Regions from separate parts of the Azotosporobacter soli genome, predicted to be linked through region 2. Evidence: riboswitches for the same ligand, from Rfam matches in the RefSeq annotation. Region 2 holds a riboswitch; the other holds the start of a gene.
The links. Region 2 has a riboswitch for cobalamin ahead of QTL79_RS01425 (sirohydrochlorin cobaltochelatase). Riboswitches for the same ligand answer to the same signal wherever they lie in the genome.
Positions count from the first base shown of each region.

Region 1: it holds a riboswitch for cobalamin, as region 2 does, so the genes downstream of both, cobI (precorrin-2 C(20)-methyltransferase) here and QTL79_RS01425 (sirohydrochlorin cobaltochelatase) in region 2, are expected to answer to the same signal.

Region 1 is NZ_JAUAOA010000009.1:99,471-103,472, forward strand. It holds gene QTL79_RS10320 (ABC transporter substrate-binding protein) at 1-553, opposite strand, end outside; gene QTL79_RS10325 (sirohydrochlorin cobaltochelatase) at 629-1,426, opposite strand; gene cobI (precorrin-2 C(20)-methyltransferase) at 1,456-2,163, opposite strand; cobalamin riboswitch at 2,279-2,462, opposite strand; gene QTL79_RS10335 (IS1182 family transposase) at 2,736-4,002, shown strand, end outside.
Region 2 is NZ_JAUAOA010000001.1:319,577-323,578, reverse strand. It holds gene QTL79_RS01440 (TetR/AcrR family transcriptional regulator) at 1-299, shown strand, start outside; gene QTL79_RS01435 (SDR family oxidoreductase) at 416-1,309, opposite strand; gene QTL79_RS01430 (winged helix-turn-helix transcriptional regulator) at 1,443-1,799, shown strand; cobalamin riboswitch at 2,150-2,331, shown strand; gene QTL79_RS01425 (sirohydrochlorin cobaltochelatase) at 2,630-3,583, shown strand; partial or broken gene QTL79_RS01420 (hypothetical protein) at 3,661-3,849, opposite strand; gene QTL79_RS01415 (TIGR03905 family TSCPD domain-containing protein) at 3,987-4,002, opposite strand, start outside.

The DNA.
Region 1 (4,002 bases), on a different contig from region 2:
TGCCCTGTTCCGGCAATTTATTCTGCACAGTTTTAAGCTGTTCTTCCATCGCACCGACCACAGCTTCGGCCTGAGTTTCACTGCCGGCAATTCTGCCGAGCAGAGCAATTTGACGTTTCAAATCATCATAAGTTTTAATCTTCAGCAGCAAAACCGGAATATGACTCCCTTCAAACAGGGGAACGAGCTTTTCGTGAATCCCCTGAAAACCAATGACAAGATCCGGTTTCAAGCCGAGTATCTGCTCCGTATTTACATTGTAGACATAGCCGATCTCCGGCAAATTTTCCGTGCCGGAAATCGGCGGCGCATTCCGAGAATTCGGCTTGCCAACCGCTTGTCCACCGGCAGCATACAACGTCTCCAACAAAGAGGTTGATAAAACAACAATGCGTTGCGGCCTTTGCTTCAGTTCAACCTGTCGCCCGCTGTCATCCGCGATGACAGCAAACGCATTCTTGTTTTCCGCCTGCTTTGCGCCACCGCACCCACCTACACCGATGACTACGAATAAAACGAGTAACAATGCCGTTTTTTTCATCCATATACTCATTTCACATTTTTCTCCCATCCACTTGAAATGGCAAAGGCCGGATATACTATCCGGCAACAAATGCAGGTCACTTATTCATTCAGCCTCGGTCAACGCATCACGTGCGTGTTGTATATACAGATTGCGAACCGCAACTCTTTCGCCCAAGCCTGTTTTCTCAAATTCAACCTCGAATCCTGCCGTACGCAGCTGATTCAACCAAGACTCCGCTTGCGCTCCGAGCATGTCCCTCAGCACATGGTCGCCGCAGACCAGCAGCAATGGCAACAGTTTCACCTTGCAAACACGTCGCTGCAACAAGAGTTTGATCGCATCGTCCAAGTTGGGATGACAATTCTCTTCTAATGCTCCAACGACCACTTGTTCACTACCCTTATCAAATTCTTGCTGGAGCCTCTCATATGCCGGATTTTCACGGTTGGGCGAGCCATGCCCCATCAAAAGTAATGCCTGCCCCTGCGCCAAATTCTCGATCTGCTCTTGCAGCGCGGCTACGAGTGCCGTATAATCTTCCGGTCTTTCCAATAATGGCCGACCGATTCGCAATGTCGCAAACATCCCCTTGCACCGTTCGAGGACCGCAATAACCTTATCTGAAAATTCTTGTCCTGCAGTAACATGCGTCACCTGGACTAAAACCTCTTGATAACCGTCTTGCTGCAATTGTTTTAATACTTCTTCCAGGCTCGGCGCTTCAATTCCTTCTGACGCAAGGCGTCGTCTGACAAATTGCGACGTAAAAACGCGGTAATGATCATATTGCGGAAAGGATTGACGCATATCTCTTTCAATACTTTCAATGCAGGTTTTTCGCGCAGAAGCAAGCGTAGTGCCAAAACTGACTACGACCATCGCTTTCGTCTGGCGTATCATGCGCCTCACTTCCTTCCGCCAATTATTATCTAGCCCAACGGATGTTTTTTCGCCAAAATTGTTGACAAGTAGTTGACTGATGTTTCATCCACTTCGTTCAAATCATAACTGATGACTTCATCCGGCAAACCGCATTTACTGACCATAACCGCGTTATCGCTGAAACCGTACTTTTTTAAGCCCGCTCTGATCTGCTTAAAATTTTTATACACCTTCATCAATACGACATTATCGGCAGTTTCCAAAATTTTGTCGAGTTCCTGCTCTTGCATTGTAGCCGGCACGATGCACATGACGTCATTGCCTTCCGCCAAAGGTAAACCCAATCGGCTTCCCATCGCGCAAAACGCAGGCACGCCAGGAATCGTTTCGATTGCAAAGCCGCAGTCTTTTAACAAACGATAAACATACATATACGTGCTAAAAAACATCGGGTCGCCCAGCGTCAGAAATACAACTTTCTTGCCTGCCTGCAATTGTTCGAGAATTGCGTTCTTATTATCTTCCCAAGCCAACGCTAATCGTTCGCTATCGTTAATCATCGGAAAGACAAGTTTTAACACTTCCACATCTTTTTTTAAATAGGGGCGTGCGATCGACAATGCCGTACTATCCTCTTTTTTCTCCGTTTTCGGCGCAATAATCACATCTGCCTCTTTAATGACTTCGACCGCTTTTAGCGTCAATAGTTGCGGATCTCCTGGGCCAACGCCCACACCATAAAATATACCAGCCATACTTGCCACCAATCCTTTCCTGCGTTTGCAAATGAAAAATCCCAACACAAGCGTGTTGGGAAATCGTACACAAAATGCCTGTACGAAATCCCCTCCCTATCGCTCGTAGGTAATAACGGTGATTGTCGTATAGGCAGTTCTCCTGGCTTTGGCTCATCGTTTCCCCAGCCCTTCCCAAAACCAAACGGCTTCAGTGGTACAACCTGGGTTCACTCCCCATTACAGTGGCGGGACCGCGCCGGAATCACACCGGTCTTCCCTATTAAGCCCCGTAGGGCACCTACACCTTATGCACTTATTTGTTATTGTACGTCATCGCAGCGTCCTTGTAAAGGCATGCCCCATCGTTTCTCCTCCAAAGATTACGTCGCTTTAGCAGATGCACACCTTTTCACCATTTTTGCACAATATCCTTGCTTGACAGATTTTACTTTCTCCCCATGTAAACCACATCTCGGACTTCGTTCACTTAAAAAGGAAAACAGACGGCAATGCCGTCTGTTTTCCTCAGACTGTAGACAAATCTCCACTCCCGCTAATGATATGATAAAATCATTAGCGGGAGTGATTTTATGTACGAGAAAAAAGATCGAAGTCAACAAAGCCAAATTGAATTCTTCTGCTTAGAAGATTTAGTACCGAAAGATCATATATTACGAGACATTGAACGAGCCATCGATTTTCGCTTCATCTACGACGAAGTCGACGGTTTATATAGCGACTCCGAACGAGGCAAACCAGGAATTGATCCGGTGAGTCTGTTTAAGATCGTACTGATTCAATACCTGTTCGGCATTCGTAGCATGCGTCAAACCATGAAAGAAATTGAAGTAAATATGGCTTACCGCTGGTTTATCGGATACGGCCTTACCGAAAAAGTCCCGCACTTTTCAACCTTCGGCAAGAATTATACCCGGCGTTTTCAAGGAAGCGATGTGTTTGAGCGGATCTTTATGCGCATCCTGTACGAAGCAGTAAACTGCGGTTTCATTGATGCAAGTTCCGTATTCATTGACGGAACCCATATCAAAGCACGAGCCAACAAAAAGAAAAGCGCAAAAGTGTTTGTGCCGATTCCGGCCAAGCAATATCAAGATGAACTGAATGCGGAAATTCAAGCCGATCGCGAAAACCATGGCAAGAAACGGTTAAAAGATAAAGACGACGATGAAAATCCGCCGCAAGGTAAAACCATCACGCAAAGTACGACGGATCCGGAAAGCGGCTTGTTTCATAAAGGCGAGCATGAAAAATGCTTTGCCTACGTAACCAACACGGCTTGTGACCGGCATAACTTCATATTAGGATACGAAGTCGCAGCGGGCAATGTTAATGACAGTCGATTGTTTGATGAACTGTATGAACGAGTCGTCAGTTATTTCCCTGAAACCGAAACCGTTGCCGTCGATGCGGGCTACAAAACGCCCTGGATTATGAAACAAATTATCGACAGTGGCCGAATTCCTGTCGTTCCCTACAAGCGTCCTATGACAAAAGAAGGGTTCTTCAAGAAATATGAATACGTATATGATGAATATTATGAATGCATGATTTGCCCTGGCAACCAGGCGCTTGGCTACAGTACGACGAATCGTGAAGGATATCAAGAATATAAAAGCGATGCAAAACAATGCAAAGTGTGTCCGCATTTAGAGCAATGCACGCAGAGCAAAGCGCATCAAAAGCAAGTCCAAAGGCATGTATGGGAATCCTATCTGGAACTTGCTGATGAGTATCGGCACATGCCGATATATCGCGATATTTACAAATTGCGCTCGCAAACAATTGAGCGTGTCTTTGCAGATGCAAAAGAAAAGCATGCAATGCGCTATACGCAAC
Region 2 (4,002 bases):
CATGTCAACGAATAGCAGACTTACCCAAATATCGTGTGTTGTTTCTGGATGAGAGCTTATCAAATTATATTATTAACAAGATGTTTCAGTCTGAAAAGGATAAAATGGTTCCATTATTGATGCAGTATTGTCAGCTATCACCAAAGAAAGCCGAAATGATTTTTCTGTTTGCAATTTATGGCTCGTTTGCTGTCAATAAAAAGCTTGGGTGGAAAAAGGATGAAGAATGGTACGCAATACAAGGGAATTTGCTTCGCTTTATTCTAGGTGGGATGGATGCCTTGTCTCCAAGCTCATAGTAGACTTCACGGCTAAGTTACTATCCATGCAAGGTAAATAACAAGAACCTTCAACCGCGACAGTGTCTGGCTAAAGGTTCTTCTGTTATTCGATTAATTATTTGAGTTTACCTCAGTTACGATGCGAAAAAACCATGCTGTATAGCTTGCTTTATCCACTTTAGGAGCGGAGTGCTAGGAACCGCGGCTCGCATCTCGGCGATTACTTGTTCCGGATTAGGCAGTAAATGAGTATTTGTTCCAGTCCATCTATACGAGTCAGCAAGATCCTTTGCAGTTGCCTTGTCCATTACTGCAGATAACGCTTCTTCGAACGCTTCCGCCGGGAGAGAGTAAAACTGTATTTCTCGGCCCAATGCGGCACTGAATTGTTCAGCCAGTTGATTTCCAGTCAGTGTCTCAGGTCCTAAGATCGGCAATGTCTGCCCTGCCAGCTCTGGATGTTTAAGCGCATATACGCCAAAAGCAGCTGCATCATCCATACTGATCCAGGGTATTGCACCATCGGATGGCACAGGATAAGCTAGTGTTTGGTTGCCGACAACACCGGGGATAAGGAAATTTTCCATGTAAAATATAGGTTGAAGGATAATAGACGCAATGCCGCTTTCCTTCACATAAGCAACTGATTCTCTCTTAATATCAAAGGCAGTGACACCTGTCGCATCATCAGGAATAAAACCGCTGGTATTAAAAACGATAAGCTTAATATTGGCATGTTTGGCGGCGGCAATGGTATTGCGGATGAATTGGCGGTTACGATCCAGATTATAATCAACTGGCAATAGCAAGAATACCTTATCGACTCCTTCATGAGCTAAAGTAAGACTTCCGGCATCTGACAAATCGCCGACAAAGGCTGTAAATCCTTCCTTTTGAAGCTGAGCCGCCTTGTCCGGATTTCTTACAACCGTATGAACGGTGTATCCTTCTTTCAAAAGCTTGCGGGCAACTGCTCCACCTTGTACGCCGCTGGCTCCATAGACCAATATTTTTTCTTTATTTGCCATGATTCATCATCCCTTCGTTTAAGTAGTTTCATTTCATGCTCATAATTTATACTATAAGGTTAATGGTGAAATTACTAGTACGCACATTCGGGATATATAGTATCCTTGAGGATATCTAAAAGGAGGGGAAAAGTTGGATAAGCAGCACACTCAATGTCCGGTTGAGCTTACGGTCAATTTAGTCGGCGGCAAGTATAAGCTGGCCATTTTGCACCAGCTTTCGATTCATGGGGTCAGGCGGTTTAATGAATTACAAAGGCAACTTCCCAATATTACGCAGCGTACACTCACACGCCAACTGCGTGAGCTTGAAAGTGATGGGTTGCTTATTCGGAAAGTATATTCTGAAATTCCACCCAAGGTAGAGTATTCACTTTCAGAGACCGGGAAGGATCTTCACGCTATACTTTGCCAAATAGAGGATTGGGGGTTGAATTATATGGCAACTAACCCGAGAAGAGTAAGAAAAAGCAGTCAGGGACTAGAGTAATTAACTAGCTGCTAATCTCAGCATGAGTGCCCATATAGGTGTAGAAATATATCAGCAATGGTTGGTTTGTTATTTGGGTGAAAAATAAATCCAAATCATATCCCCATCATTTTCAAAGATATATTGTAAGTCAGATAACAATAAGCAATCCCCTTGCCAAAATGGCAGGAGGATTGCTTATTTATTTTGGGCAGGTTCTATGATGGTAATAATAGGGGCTTAAATTTGCAGCATTATTTGATCGGAGTTTACAAAACCTTTGTTTTAAGGGGAATAAACATCAGCTTATTCAATCAAGACAGCCCCGCTTGACGCATCCAACCATCTATGTTACTATCAAAACGTTGACAAAAGCATATAGTGAGACAGGTGCCCGTGAGGGCTTAATAGGGAAGTCCGGTGTAATACCGGCGCGGTCCCGCCACTGTAATGAGGAGCGAACCTGAAAGATGCCACTGGAGCGAATGCTTTGGGAAGGCTTGGGCGAGCGATGATTCAGAGCCAGGAGAACTGCCTGTTTGACAATCACCGTTTTTACCTGCGAGCGATGGGGAGGGGATTATGAGAGCTTCTTTTTGCCGACCGATTGTCGGTCGTAAGGTCCTCTTGTGATACGTCTCCTTTCCGTGCGCTGCGGGAGGGAGTTTTTTGTTTTCCTTCACAGGTTCTAATGCTCATGGAACTATGTGTGTGATGACTGCCGCGAGTGTAGACGCGGCAGGGTCCCGGCAACGGGACCGCTTTTTAAAACGACTTTTTACGATAAAAATGGTTTTAGGAGGTGAAAATGGTTTCGGCAACTGCCAGGTTAAAAAAGAGGAGTGAAATGAATGAAGAAGAAAAATTGTTTTGTAATGACGTTATTATTGCTGACGCTGTCTTTCGGCCTGTTCGGGCAGGGGCAGGCATTGGCTGCGCCTGAAGCAGGCAAGAAGGCGATACTGATGGTTAGCTTCGGCACCACTTTTAACGATACCAGAAAAGTGACGATCGATGCGGTAACCGATAAGGTTAAGGCGGCCTTTCCCGACTATGAAGTGCGTCAGGCGTATACCTCCCGGATCATCATCAAGAAACTGATGGATCGCGATAACCGACAGGTGGACACGGAAAAACAGGCGCTCGAAAAACTGAAAGAGGAAGGCTATAGTGAGGTCATCGTGCAGACGCTGCACATGGAAGCGGGCGACGAATACGACAAAGTATTGAAGATTGTTGACAGCCATGTGAAAGCGAAATCCTTCGAGCGTCTCACGCTCGGCCGTCCGATCTTCTATTTTACCGGTCAGGAAGAAAAACCGGATGATTATGCGCTGGCGATCAATGCGCTTAAGCTGCAGTTGCCGAAGCTGACGGAAAAAGAAGCGGTCGCCTTTATGGGACACGGCGGCGTGCATCCTTCCAACACCGCATATGCGGCGCTGCAGTTGAAGATGCAGGATGCCGGGCTGAAAAACGTCTATGTCTTCACGGTGGATGGCTACCCGACGATTGAGAACGTCATCGCGAAGGCGAAAGCCAACAAGGTGGAAAAGATCACGCTGATGCCGCTGATGGTGGTGGCGGGCGACCATGCGAACAATGATATGGCCGGGGATGAACCGAACTCTTACAAGTCCCAATTGATCAAAGCCGGTTTCAAGGTTGACGCCTATTTGCATGGCCTCGGCGAAAATAGCGGTATTCAGGACATTTATGTGCAGCATGTGAAAGATGCGATCGAGAACACGTACGACAAGACGAAGCGAGGCGCGGATCGTCCCGCGATTCCGGTTGTCGAATAATTGAATTTGCTAAAGACGCGTAGAGGGGCTGTCTCAAACAGGCGATTAAAATGCCGTTGAGACAGCCCCTCTATCATTTAATAGCGCTCGCCGCTGGCCAGCAGGGATTTCACGAACAAGAAGCGTTCCAAAACGATGGTCACCGTTTTAAATTCTCTGGCGAGGCTTGCGGTGTAGTAGATCGTGATGCCATCCACGGTCGTTTTCTCAAAGCCTGACGCGCTATCCGGCATGCCCCGTCGCACGGACGGGTAGGCGGGAGAAGAAGTCCCGCAACTGCCGCCGCTTCAAAGGCTGCGTGGCTGCTGCGCCAGTTTTAGCGTCAGGCAGGTGGAAGGTTCCTTGCGGCGCAGATAATCAAGCACCGCCGGCTCAAAAAGGATGTTCACTACATGACCTCCCTTTATGTGTTTTTCGTT